DNA from 3 places in the Pseudomonas sp. 1121_17 genome. Region 1 is predicted to be linked to each of the others. Evidence: riboswitches for the same ligand, from Rfam matches in the RefSeq annotation. Region 1 holds a riboswitch; each other region holds the start of a gene.
What was found. Region 1 has a riboswitch for cobalamin ahead of FW789_RS21395 (TonB-dependent receptor). Riboswitches for the same ligand answer to the same signal wherever they lie in the genome.
Positions count from the first base shown of each region.

Region 2: it holds a riboswitch for cobalamin, as region 1 does, so the genes downstream of both, cobO (cob(I)yrinic acid a,c-diamide adenosyltransferase) here and FW789_RS21395 (TonB-dependent receptor) in region 1, are expected to answer to the same signal.
Region 3: it holds a riboswitch for cobalamin, as region 1 does, so the genes downstream of both, FW789_RS05750 (CbtB domain-containing protein) here and FW789_RS21395 (TonB-dependent receptor) in region 1, are expected to answer to the same signal.

Region 1 covers NZ_VXCX01000014.1:50,320-54,805, reverse strand. Annotated here, with positions in the region: gene FW789_RS21410 (carboxymuconolactone decarboxylase family protein) at 110-454, shown strand; gene FW789_RS21405 (GNAT family N-acetyltransferase) at 532-1,101, shown strand; gene FW789_RS21400 (outer membrane beta-barrel protein) at 1,155-1,901, opposite strand; cobalamin riboswitch at 2,064-2,267, shown strand; gene FW789_RS21395 (TonB-dependent receptor) at 2,380-4,486, shown strand, end outside.
Region 2 covers NZ_VXCX01000001.1:9,353-13,838, forward strand. Annotated here, with positions in the region: gene FW789_RS00055 (PQQ-dependent sugar dehydrogenase) at 217-1,533, opposite strand; gene FW789_RS00060 (hypothetical protein) at 1,615-2,193, opposite strand; cobalamin riboswitch at 2,344-2,496, shown strand; gene cobO (cob(I)yrinic acid a,c-diamide adenosyltransferase) at 2,616-3,227, shown strand; gene FW789_RS00070 (cobyrinate a,c-diamide synthase) at 3,224-4,486, shown strand, end outside.
Region 3 covers NZ_VXCX01000002.1:191,475-195,960, reverse strand. Annotated here, with positions in the region: gene cobN (cobaltochelatase subunit CobN) at 1-92, opposite strand, end outside; gene cobW (cobalamin biosynthesis protein CobW) at 96-1,163, opposite strand; cobalamin riboswitch at 1,264-1,460, opposite strand; cobalamin riboswitch at 1,578-1,801, shown strand; gene FW789_RS05750 (CbtB domain-containing protein) at 1,901-2,086, shown strand; gene FW789_RS05745 (CbtA family protein) at 2,097-2,786, shown strand; gene FW789_RS05740 (cobalamin biosynthesis protein) at 2,786-3,190, shown strand; gene cobM (precorrin-4 C(11)-methyltransferase) at 3,221-3,976, shown strand; gene FW789_RS05730 (DUF1272 domain-containing protein) at 4,038-4,280, shown strand.

The sequences.
Region 1 (4,486 bases):
GAATGCTTGCTACCTAAGTGCAACACGCTTTCGACTATTATCCCGCTCGCTAACCCTCTCCACTCGACTAGCCTGAAAGCTCCTGCCGCAACCCTACAAGGTGAAGACAATGAGCATGATGGACTGGGACGCCTACCGTAAGCAGCTGATGGCTGGCATCGGCGACCTCAAGCAACTCTCACCGGACACCGTCGCGGGCTACGTGACCGCCAGCGGCGCCGGGGCCAAGACCAACCACCTGGATGCCAAGACCCGCGAATTGATCTCGCTGGCGGTTGCCGTCACCACCCGCTGCGACGGCTGCATTGCCGTGCACTCCAAGGAAGCCCTCAAGCAGGGCGCGACCCGCGAGCAGATCGCCGAGGCGCTCGGTGTCGCCGTGGCGATGAACGCTGGAGCTGCGCTGGTCTATTCGACCCGAGCTCTGGATGCGCTGGGCCAAGCCGACGAGTAAGCCTGTCGGCGTCGCCGCACTTGCGCGGCGGCGCCTGCACCACCAGACTTGCCGGCTCAGCCCGTGCAGGTACCGCCATGATCCATATCCGCCCCATGACCGCCGCCGACTTCGACGGCTTCTGGCCCACTATGCAAAACATCGTCCAGGCCCGCGAAACCTACGCCTTCGACCCGCAGATCAGCTTCGAGCAGGCGCGCCAGCTGTGGCTGGAGGCACCGCTGCATACACTGGTGGCGGAGCAGGACGGCGAGCTGCTTGGCTCGTATTACCTCAAAGCCAATGCCGCCGGACCCGGCGCCCATGTGGGCAATTGTGGCTATATGGTCTGCCCGGCTGCACGCGGGCGTGGCGTGGCCAGGCTGATGTGCGAGCACTCACAGAAGCTTGCCCGCCAGGAAGGGTTTCTGGCGTTGCAGTTCAATTCGGTGGTTGCGAGTAACGAGGTGGCCGTGGCGCTGTGGCGCAAGCTTGGCTTCGATGAAGTCGGCCGCCTGCCCAAGGCCTACCGGCATGCCCGGCTGGGGCTGGTGGATTGCCTGGTGATGTACAAATGGCTGGCGGATGAGCCGGTGGTGGAGAAACCTGCGCTGCTGATCGGGCGCAAGAACATTGAAGCGCGGGTGTCGCGGCGGCGTGGCAAGTAGCTATAGGTCGGAGTAGTTGGGGCTGCTTTGCAGCCCCACTACAAATCGCTAAATCAGAACGCCAAACCAACCTTCACACCAAACTCATCACGCTTGAGCTTGGTATTGTCAGCCACATCCGAGTCTTCATCGAGTTTGTACTCGGTGCGGGTGTAGTAGACGCTGCCGTAGACCGGCATGCCGCCCTGCTGGTTCATCAGCAGGCTGACTTCGGCATAAGGGTTGGTGCGGTCTTTCATGTCCACGGTGTCGCTGCCGAAATCGTCGACCTTGAGCTTGGCGCGGCCGTCAATGCTACGGCGAGCACCGACTTCAACGCGCAGGGTCGAGGCATCGAACTGGTGGTTGTAGCCGATGGCAGCCTTGGCGAACGGCGACTTGTAGGTCAGCTCGTTGTCCAGGTCGTCGAGCTCAGGCTCGAAGCGCGACCAGTCATAGCCGGCGCCCACGGTGAAGTCGAGGAAGTTGCGCGCATCCATCGCAGCACGCCAGCCCAGGTCCAGATCAACCTTGGCTTCCTTGAGCTTGTTGTCGCTCTTCTTACCATACTTGGCGTCCGCGCCAATCTGGTAGATGAAGCCGGATTCGGCGGTCATCTTGTTGCCATAGTTGGCGAACAGACCACCTTGACCAAGGTGATCGGTCTCCGATTCAGAGCCGCCTTCGAACTTGAATTTGTCGTAGCTGCCGAGCAGGCCGAAAGTGAACAGCGGATCGGTACTTGGCGCAGCGTTGGCAGCAAGCGGGGCAGCGATCAGGGCCAGCAGGCAGGAATGACGCAACAGGTTACGGGTGGACATTGGTAAAGGTCTCCATGACGTGGTGTTTCTGTGACATTCGAGCGCTTCGATGCACACCGAGTGTGAAAAGTTCGAAAAAGAATCAGTAAAAACTCGCAAACCGCTAATGCGTCACAAATTTTTCTTAGCGCCAAGGTTTGACTAAGGCCACTTTCGATGCTCAGATGCGCGCCAGTTTCAGGTGTCCTGCGCCGCCGTGCGCAGGGTGAAACGGGAAGCCGGTGCGTCATCTGCATGACTAGTCCGGCGCTGCCCCCGCAACGGTAAGCGAGTGAAACCTTCGACACACCACTGTGCCCGTGCACGGGAAGGTGAAGGTTTCCAGCCCTCGCAAGCCCGGAGACCGGCCTGCAACTTTCAGTTGGCAAACCCGCGGTGGGCGGGCGCAGGCCGGTTTGCGCGTGCGCCCAGCGTTCGTGCCCGCTTGTCTTTGCGTTGTTTCCACCGGGATCCTTACTTCCTGCACCAGTGGAACGACATGTCCCGTACCAATACCTTTACTCTTCTGGCGGCCTGCATTGCCGCCGCTTCGCCAGCCGTGGCCGCAGAGCCGGCGAGCAAGGTCGTCGCCCTGCCCTCTATCGCGATCAGCGAACGCCGCGACGCAAGCGCCGACCTCACCAGCAGCAGCGAGACCGGCTCGCGCCTCGGCCTCACTGCCCTCGAAACACCAGCCAGTGTCAGCAGCCTTAGCGCCGAACAGATCCAGCAGCGCAGCAACCTCACCGTGCAGGATGCGGTCACCCGCACCCCGGGCATCACCTCCATCGGCACCCCAGGCGATGGCGGCACTGGCCTCAGCGCACGCGGCTTCAACGGCCATGGTTCGGTGATGACCCTGTTCGACGGCGCGCGCCTGTACACCGGTGCCGGCACCCAGACTTTCCCGGTCGACTCATGGCTGGTCGAGCGTATCGAAGTGCTGCGCGGGCCGGCGTCGGTGTTGTACGGCGAAGGCGCCACCGGCGCGGTGGTCAACGTCATCCCGAAAAAGCCCGTGCAAGGCGAGATCCACAACCAGCTGCGCCTGGGCTACGGCTCATGGGACCGCCAGCAACTGGGCCTGGACAGCGGCGGCAGCCTGAGCGAGCGCCTCAGCTACCGCGCCACCATCAACCAGCAGCAAGGCAATGGCTATATCGACCGCGGCGACTCACGCAACCTGGCCCTGGGCCTGGCACTGCGCTTCGATGCCAGCGAAGACCTGAGTTTCACCTTCGCCCACGAACGCGGCGACGCCGAGCCGATGAACTACTTCGGCACACCGCTGATCGCCGGGCACTACCGTGACAGCCTGCGCGACAAGAACTACAACGTGCGTGACGCCGAATTGCGCTACCACGATGAATGGACCCGCCTGAGCAGCGAGTGGGCTATCAGCGACAACGTCAGCGCCAGCAACCAGCTCTATTACATCAAGAGCCGTCGCCACTGGCGCAACGCCGAAAACTACAACTGGGACGCAGACGTCGGCCAACTGCTGCGTAATGGTTTTCTCGAGATCAAGCACAACCAGGAGCAGATCGGTGATCGCCAGAGCTTCACCTTCCAGCACAGCCTGTTTGGCCTGGCCAGCACCACCGTGGTGGGTGCCGAATACAACAAGATCCGTTTCCGCCTGACCAACAACTGGCCCTACAACGATATGGGCAACGACTACATTGACCCGTGGCAGCCCGCGCCCGGCCAGTTCGCCAGCGCCACGCCGCTGCAACCGCGCTCGTTCAGCACCACCCACAGCGCAGCGCTGTTCGCCGAAAACCGCACGCAGTTGACTGAGCAGCTGTCGCTGGTGACCGGTATTCGCCGTGATCAGAACCACATCGAGCGCGACAACCTGATCGACGGCAGCCGCACCGACCGCAGTCTCAGCGGCGGCAACTGGCGCGCCGGGCTGGTCTATGCGCTGACGCCGGACCTGTCGCTGTACGGCCAGTACTCGACCAGTGAAGACGGTGTGGAAAACCTGGTCAGCCTCAGCTCGGCACAGATGAACTTCGACCTGACCGAAGCGCGCCAGACCGAACTTGGCGTCAAGCAGCGCTTTCTTGATGGCGGTGGCGAGTGGACCTTGGCCGCTTATCACATCGTCAAGAAAAAGCTGCTGGTCGACGACCCTGTCAGCCATCAACCGCAACAGGCCGGCCAGCAGACCTCCGATGGCCTGGAGGCGACCCTCGAATTGGCCCTGGCCAACCAGTGGCAGCTGTCGGCCAACGCCGCGCTGCTGCGGGCCAAGTACGACGACTTCAATGAAAGCGTGGCAGGCGTTGCCACCGACCGCAGCGGCAAACGCCCGGCCAATGTGCCGCGACGCAGTGCCAACCTGTGGCTGAGCAAAGGCTTTGGCCAGGACGTCGATGCCGGCGTCGGCCTGCGTTATGTCGACACGCGTTACGCCGACACCGGCAATAGCCAGAGCATCCCCAGCTACACCGTGGTCGATGCCAACCTGGGCTGGCAAGTGCTGCCTGACGTGCGCCTGGGCCTGCAGTTGAACAACCTGTTAAACCGCAACTACGTGACGGCCGCCTACAGCGGCGAGCAGTGGCTGCTGGGCGCACCACGCTCGTATTTCGCCACGC
Region 2 (4,486 bases), on a different contig from region 1:
CCTTGCTCCCGGGAGGACCGCGCTGTACGGCCCATCCTGGGCCGCAGCGCTTGCCGGCCATCCATGGCCGGCACCTCCCTTCGCAAGACCTGCGCTCGGCCTCCTGAGTCGCCGATGGATCAAGATCAAAAGCAGATCAAGGTCAAGAGCACGCCTCGCTGCGCTGGCGCAGATCAAGGGCGAGAGTCAAAAGCAGTGGCTGAGTGGCTTTTTCAGTTACTTCGCTGCGCTCACTCGCCAGATTACGTTGCCCACATCATCAGCCACCAGCACGCCTTCGCTCTGATCGCTGACCACGCCAACCGGCCGGCCCATTGCCTCACCCTGTTCATTCAAGAAACTGCTCAGCAGGTCTATTGCCTGGCCTGCCGGCTTGCCATTCGCATCGAACGGCACAAAGATCACTTTGTAACCACTGTGTGGCTTGCGGTTCCACGAGCCGTGTTGACCAATCAGCGCGCCACGGCCAAACGGTGCGGGCAATAAACCCGGCTCGATGAAGGCCAGGCCAAGCGAAGCGGTATGTGGCCCCACGGCGTAATCCGGTACCAGCGCCTGGGCGACTTTGGCTGGGTCTTGTGGTTGCACCCGCACGTCTACGTGCTGCCCGTAGTAGCTGTACGGCCAGCCGTAGAAACCGCCATCCTTGACCGAGGTGATGTAGTCCGGGACCAGGTCGCTGCCGATCTCGTCGCGCTCGTTGACTGCCGTCCATAGCGCCCCGGATTGCGGCTGCCAGGCCAATCCATTCGGGTTGCGCAGCCCGGAGGCGAAGATGCGGTGGCTGCCGGTGGCGCGGTCCACTTCCCAGATCGCCGCGCGGCCTTGCTCTTGCTGCATGCCGTTCTCTGCCACGTTGCTGTTGGAGCCTACCGTGACGTACAGCTTGCGCCCGTCGGGGCTGGCAATCACGTTCTTGGTCCAGTGGTGATTGAGGGTGCCACCCGGCAGGTCGATGACCTTCTGCCCGCGCCCGTCGATCTGCAACGCGTCGGTCACGTAATCGAAGCGCAGCAGCTTGTCGGTATCGGCGATGTACAGGTCCTTGCCTACCAACACCATGCCGAAGGGCGAGTTGAGCCCTTCGATAAAGCGGCTGCGGGTTTCGGCAACGCCGTCATGGTCGCGGTCGCGCAGCAGGGTGATGCGGTTGGCGGTGGGGACGCCTGCACCGGCCAAGGACATGGCTCGTTTCATGAACCAGCCGCGCAGGCCTTTGCTGTCGTCCGGCTTGGCCGGTGCGTTGGTTTCGGCGACCAGCACGTCGCCATTGGGCAGCACATACAGCCAGCGCGGATGGTCGAGGTGGTCGGCAAATAGCGCAACCTGAGTGCCGGCCGCTGCAACCGGTTTGCCACCCTGCGGCCAGCCGACCGCTGGCGCGACGTTGACGGTTGGCAACAGGGTTTTGTTTGGCGCCGGTAACTGCGGTGTGGGGCCGATGCCATCGTTGACCCTGAGGCTGGCGGTCTCGCCGCAGCCGCCGAGGCCTGCGAGCAAGGCGAGCACAACGGCACTGCGCATTCTGTTCATGGGCGGGCTCTCGACAAGGGCTATGGCATACAGAACCATAGCCGCCGGGCGAGGTTCAACCCGGCGCGGCGCAGGGGTGCTTCACGCTTGCTTGAACAGCAATGCAACACCTGGGAAATACTGGCCGAGCTCGTTGTGCAGCTTGCGATAGGCGTACGGGAAGTACCAGGCAACGGCGCAGGCGGTGTGCTTTTGCAGGTCATCGACCAGGTCCTGGAGTTCTTCCGGGCTGGCGTGCTGGCCGGCTTTCCACGGGCTGACGAACAGCGCCCCGGCTTTGAGCTGGCTGGCATAGGCAATCGGCTTGGCGGCGCTGGTGGTTTCTTGCAGGGCGGCGGTCAGGTCGAGCCGGGCAATGCGCGGCCAGCGCTGGCTGGCGTGCGTGTGGATCGACTCCTCGGCGGTGCTGATGGTCAGGTCACAACGGCCTTCGCGCTCGCCTTCTTCGCGTTGCTTGCTGCTGGCAAACTGGGTCAGGGCGACCAGCTCGGCTTGCCAGGCGGCGGCAGCCAGCAGGCCGACGTTGGCCGCTGCACCATGCCAGTACGGCGCGTCGCTGGCATGGTTGAGTTCGGCGAAGCGATCGATGCAGTCGACCCAGCGCTCCAGGGCAGGACGCAAAAACTCCAGGCGCGGGTTGTTGATGATCAGACCTTGCATGCTGCGCACTCCTTATTGTGATTATCGCGGTCAGCTACAGTGATGGCGATATGATGTCAATGCTAGCAGTCTGCGCTGTACTGTCGAATCGGCCATTGATCCAGGCCAAACCGGCCTTGTTTCATTGACGCTCCCGGTGCAACCCTCTAACCTTCGCGGCGTGTTTCAGGTGCCCTGCGGACGGCGGTCTGGCGGGGTGAAACTGGGAAGCCGGTACCAGTCCGGCGCTGCCCCCGCAACGGTAGGTGAGCCGCGTACGTAGCGCTCACGAGCCCGGAGACCGGCCTGTTACTGCCAACGGCATCACGGAGGGTGATGCACAGTTCACTGTGGTTTGCGCCACGGCGCCTGCGCGTTCTCCGTTTGCCTGCCTTTCGATCTGTCGCCGCCCGGTGCGCGCGCAGGCACTTGCGGAGAACCTTATGAGCGACAACCCCGAACGCGACGAACGTCACCTGGCGCGCATGCAGCGCAAAAAGGCGATCATCGACGAGCGTATCGCCAACTCTCCCAATCAATGCGGCCTGCTGCTGGTGCTGACCGGTAATGGCAAGGGCAAAAGCAGCTCGGCTTTCGGCATGCTCGCCCGCGCGCTGGGCCATGACATGCAGTGCGGCGTGGTGCAGTTCATCAAGGGCCGCAACAGCACCGGCGAGGAGCTGTTCTTCCGCCGTTTCCCCGAGCAGGTGCGCTACCACGTGATGGGCGAGGGCTTTACCTGGGAAACCCAGGACCGCCAGCGCGACATCGCCGCGGCAGAAGCCGCCTGGGCGGTATCGCGGCAAATGCTGCAGGACCCGTCGATTCATTTCGTTGTGCTGGATGAGCTGAACATCGCCCTCAAGCATGGTTACCTCGATCTGGACCAGGTGCTCAGTGACATTCAGGCTCGTCCACCAATGCAGCACGTGATCGTCACCGGCCGCGGCGCCAAACCGGAAATGGTCGAACTGGCCGACACCGTTACCGAGATGGGCATGCTCAAGCACGCCTTCCAGGCCGGTATCCGCGCCCAGAAGGGCGTGGAACTATGAGTGACCCGCGCCGGTGCCCGGCGGTGCTGATCGCAGCGCCCGCTTCCGGGCAGGGCAAGACCACCGTGACCGCAGCCCTGGCGCGCTTGCACCGCAACCTCGGGCGCAAGGTGCGGGTGTTCAAGTGCGGTCCGGACTTTCTCGACCCGATGATTCTGGAGCGGGCCAGCGGCGCACCGGTGTACCAGCTCGATCTGTGGATGATTGGCGCGCAAGAGAGCCGGCGACTGCTCTGGGAAGCTGCCGGCGAGGCCGACCTGATCCTCATCGAAGGGGTCATGGGCTTGTTCGATGGCACTCCGTCCAGCGCTGATCTGGCGCGCCATTTCGGCGTTCCGGTGCTGGCGGTGATCGACGGTACCGCCATGGCCCAGACCTTTGGTGCGCTGGCCCTGGGCCTGGCACGCTACCAGGCCGATTTGCCGTTCGCCGGGGTGCTGGCCAATCGGGTTGGCAGCCTGCGCCACGCGCAACTACTTGAAGGCAGCCTGACCGAAGGCCTGCGCTGGTACGGCGGGCTGTCGCGCGAGCGCGGCATCGAGCTGCCGAGTCGCCACCTGGGCCTGGTGCAAGCCAGCGAACTGAACGACCTTGACCAGCGCCTCGACGCCGCCGCCGAGGCCCTGGCTGGCAGCTGCGATGCAGCGCTGCCGCCAGCGGTGAGCTTCGATGGCCCCGCTTTGCCAGCACCGTTGCCCTCGTTGGCCGGGGTGCGCATCGGTGTGGCGCAAGACGAAGCATTTGCCTTCATCTATGGCGCCAACCTCGACTTGCTGCGGGCCATGGGGGCTCAGCTGGAGTTTTTCTCGCCGCTGCACGACAGCGAGCTGCCGCAGGTCGACAGCCTCTATCTGCCAGGCGGCTACCCCGAATTGCACCATCATGCGCTGGCCGCCAATACGCCGATGCTGGACGCGATTCGCGCTCACCATAATGTTGGCAAGCCGCTTTTGGCCGAGTGCGGCGGCATGCTCTACCTGCTTGAAAACCTGACCGATGTTGCCGGTGAACGCGCCGCGCTGGTTGGTTTGTTGACTGGCGAGGCGGTGATGCAGAAGCGCCTGGCAGCACTGGCCCTGCAAGCGGTGGAACTGCCCGAAGGCACCCTGCGCGGACACACCTATCACCACTCGTTGACCACCAGCGAGCTGGAGCCAATCGCCCGTGGCCTCAGCCCCAACGGCGGCCGCGGCAACGAGGCGGTGTACCGCCTGGGCCGGCTGACGGCTTCTTACGTGCACTTCTATTTCCCCTCCGAC
Region 3 (4,486 bases), on a different contig from region 1:
CACAGAATGACCAGTTCGGCGGCAGTCTGGCCGAGGTCGGCAATACTGTCGTCTGGGACAAAACCACCGGGCTGGGTGCGCAACAGGTGCATGGATCAGGCTTCCAGAGCCTGACGCAGACGGGCTTCGAGCTGACTGGCGTCAAGCTCCTGGCCAATCAGTACCAGGCGCGTGATGCGCGCCTCGTCAGCGCCCCAGGCCCGGTCGAAATGCTTGTCGAAGCGGGTGCCTACGCCCTGGATCAGCAGGCGCATCGGCTTGCCCGGGATGGCTGCAAAGCCTTTCACGCGCAGGATGCCAAACTCCACTACCAACTGGTTGAGGGCCGTCAGCAGCAAGCGCTCATCGGCCTCTGGCAAATCCAGCGAGATCGAGTCGAAGGCATCATGGTCGTGATCGTCATGATCATCGTCGTCATGGTGGCTGTCATGATGAGTTCGGCGCCCATCAATGTGCGCTTCCGATTCGGCACCCAGGCCCAGCAGCACATCCAGCGGCAGGCGGCCGCTGCTGGCTTCGATGACCTTGACCGCCGGCGGCAGCTCTTCGCAGACTTCGGCGCGAACCTTGGCCAGGCCTTCGGCGTCGATCAGGTCAGCCTTGTTCAGCACCACCAGGTCAGCGCTGGCCAGCTGGTCGGCAAACAGTTCGTGCAGCGGCGACTCATGATCCAGGTTCGGGTCGAGCTTGCGCTGGGCATCGACCTGGTCAGGGAACGCTGCGAAGGTGCCGGCAGCCACTGCCGGGCTGTCGACCACGGTGATCACCGCATCGACCGTGCAGGCGTTGCGGATTTCTGGCCACTGGAAGGCTTGCACCAGCGGTTTGGGCAAGGCCAGGCCGCTGGTTTCGATCAGAATGTGGTCCAGATCGCCGCGACGTGCCACCAGTTCACGCATGACCGGGAAGAACTCTTCCTGCACGGTGCAGCACAGGCAGCCGTTGGCCAGCTCGAAGACACGCCCGTAGGCTTCTTCTTCGGTACAGCCGATGGTGCATTGTTTAAGGATTTCGCCGTCGATACCGAGTTCGCCGAACTCGTTGACGATCACCGCGATGCGCCTACCCTGGGCGTTGTCGAGCATGTGCCGCAGCAACGTGGTTTTGCCCGAGCCGAGGAAGCCGGTGACGATGGTGACGGGGAGTTTGGCCAGTGTTTTCATGGATGCGTGCCCTTGGCAGAATGGCGCGGGCATGCAGGACGAGCGCCGCAGGCTGTCACAGCCGGGCTTGTTCGCCTCCGGATCACCCCGCCCGGATTAAAGTCGAAATCGTCTCGAGGCAGGTCTCCTGGCTTGCACCGCACCGGCGCCGGGCCGGTTAGATGACGCCTTCCCGCGCAAGGCGCAGTGGCTGTGTCGATCCTGATCAGTGCTTACAGTTGCGGGGGCAGCCGCGGCTTGACCGCGTTCCCGTCTTAGCTCCGGCCACGCCGGAGAACCTCGAAGCAGACAAGGCTACGCACCCCGGCGGCAAGCTGCAAGCGGCTTTAGGGGCTGTCATCTGCCTTATATAGGCGGCTGAATGCACACTGGCGTGCAACTTGTCACTTGCAGCGCGCCGCTGCGGCATGGTTTGCTAGCGCCTTGCGTTCAGGTGCCCCCTATGGGGTGAAACGGGAAACCGGTGCGTCGCTGGCCTCAATAGAGAGCCCGACTACTCCGGTGCTGCCCCCGCAACGGTAAGCGAGCGAAGTGTCTTGACCACTGTGCCAGGCTGTAGGGCATGGGAAGGTGACGCTTTTCAAGGAGCCCTGCTCCTCCTCGTGAGCCCGGAGACCGGCCTGCGTAGTCGAATATCAACACCCCGCGGTGGGCGGGCGCTGTCGCATTGCCCTGGGCCATCCGCGCCCGGGGCCGGTGCGCCTGCCCCCTGCCTATAACAAGCAGAGGATTGCGTCATGCCCATCACCAGTGCCAAACACAGCATCGCCACCCCCGTCAGCCTCAGTCAACGCCTGGTCATCGCCGTCGGCGCCAGCCTGGTTGGCCTGTGCCTGGTGTACTTCGCCGGTTTCTCGCACATCGAAGCGGTGCACAACGCAGCCCACGATACGCGCCACAGCGCTGCCTTCCCCTGCCACTGAGTAGACTCGCATGATCACGCGCATTGCCCGTACTGCAGGGTTCAGCGGCCTGCTCGCCGCCCTGCTGCTGACCCTGCTGCAAAGCTTCTGGATCAGCCCGTTGATCCTCGAAGCGGAAACCTTCGAGAGCCCAGCGCCGGCTGGCCAGCACGAGCATGATGACAGCGCCGTTGCTGCCCACGAGCACAGCGCCGAAGCCTGGGCGCCTGAAGACGGCTGGCAGCGCGTGCTGGCCACCACCGGCGGCAACCTGGTGGTTGCGGTCGGCTTTGCCCTGATGCTGGCAGCGCTGTACAGCCTGCGCGAACCCAACCGGGTCGCCACCGGAGCGCTGTGGGGCCTGGCCGGTTTTGCCGTGTTCTGCCTGGCGCCAACCCTGGGCTTGCCGGCCGAGCTGCCGGGCACGGCGGCAGCCAACCTTGGCCAACGTCAGACCTGGTGGATCGGCACTGCGGCCGCAACTGCGGTCGGCCTGGGCCTGATTGTGTTTGCCCAGCATTGGCTGCTGAAGGTAGTCGGCGTACTGCTGTTGGCGCTGCCACACGTGATCGGCGCGCCGCAGCCGAGCGTGCATGAAAGTCTTGCGCCTGAGGCCCTGGCAACCCAGTTCAAAATCGCCTCGTGGCTGACCAATGCCGCCTTCTGGATTGCCTTGGGCTTGCTCAGTGCGTGGTTGTTCCGCCGTTCGCGGCAGGCTTGATGTCTGAGCCGCGACCCGCCGTGTATGTCGGCGTTGGCTGCCGCAAGGGCTGCCCCGCCGACCTGCTTGAGGCCCTGCTGCTACAAAGTCTTGCCAGCCTTGGCTTAACCCTGCATGCAGTGCAGGGCATCGCCAGTATCGAGCTGAAAGTCAGCGAGGCTGGCCTGCATCAACTGGCCGATCGCCTGCAACTGGCGCTGGAGTTTTTTCCCGCAGAGCAGTTGCAGCGTTTTGCCCCCCAGCTCAGCCAGCACTCCGCTACAGCCTTCGCCCACAGCGGCTGCTGGGGCGTAGCCGAAAGCACCGCCCTGGCCTTTGCCGCGCATGCTCACGGCAGCGCGCGGCTGGTGCTCACCCGGCAAACGTTGGCGGGCGCTACCCTCGCCCTCGCCAGTGCTGGATAATCGCCTCCATCTTATTTGCAAGGATTTGCCATGACGGTCTACTTCATCGGCGCCGGCCCGGGCGATCCGGAACTGATCACGGTCAAAGGCCAGCGCCTGATCCGGCACTGCCCGGTGATCATCTACGCGGGCTCGCTGGTCCCCGCCGCAGTGCTCGAGGGTCACAGCGCCGAAACTGTCATCAACAGCGCCGAACTGCACCTTGAGCAGATCATCGACGCCATGCACAGCGCGCATGCGTTAGGCCAAGATGTGGCGCGGGTGCACAGCGGTGACCCGAGCCTGTATGGCGCCATCGGCGAGCAGATCCGTCACTTGCGCGAGCTGGGCATCGACTACCAGATCATCCCTGGGGTAACGGCAACGGCGGCCAGCGCCGCACTGCTGGGTTGTGAACTGACCCTGCCGGGCATCGCCCAAACGGTCATCCTCACCCGTTACGGCGACAGCTCGCCGATGCCCGCCGGCGAACAACTCGGCGATCTGGCCCGGCATGGCAGCACCCTGGCGATTCACCTCGGCGTCAAGCACCTGCCACGGATCGTTGCAGAGCTGCTGCCACATTACGGTGCTGACTGCCCGGTTGCGGTCATCCATCGCGCCACCTGGCCTGATCAGGACTGGGTCAGAGGCACGCTGGCGGACATCGTCGAACTGATCAGTACACGGGATTTTCGGCGAACTGCGCTGATCCTGGTCGGTCACGTCCTGGGGGATACACCGTTCGCCGAATCAGCCCTGTATCGCGCCGGCCACGCTCACCTGTATCGCCCCGGCAACGGCTGATTGCCAGCGCCGCCAGCGCAGAGCAGACTCGACCAACCTTGTTGCTATCGGAACCACGCCCATGCTGGAACTACGCCCCAACTGTGAATGCTGCGCCGTCGAACTGCCCGGCGACAGCCCGGATGCAATGATCTGCTCGTTCGAATGCACGTATTGCCGTAGCTGTGCCGAACAACGTCTGCACGGACGCTGCCCGAACTGCGCTGGTCAGCTGCAAAGCCGGCCGACCCGCGTTGGTAACGCACTGAGCAACAACCCCGCCTCCACTAAGCGCGTCATCAAAGACCACGCGCCCTGCCCCTGATTCCTACCGCCGGCAGGCCGGAAGGCCTGCCACATCCGGATTGTTACCGTACTTTTTTGTAGGAATTTTCCTCAGAATCACCTGGTTTGTTCATCACGCCTATACTCGGCATTACCACGGACTGAGAATCGACGTATCTTGCGCGCTGCCTGAGGTTTGCGGATCAACCCTCAGCTACGTTCCTGTGTGATTCAGGCAACGGACCC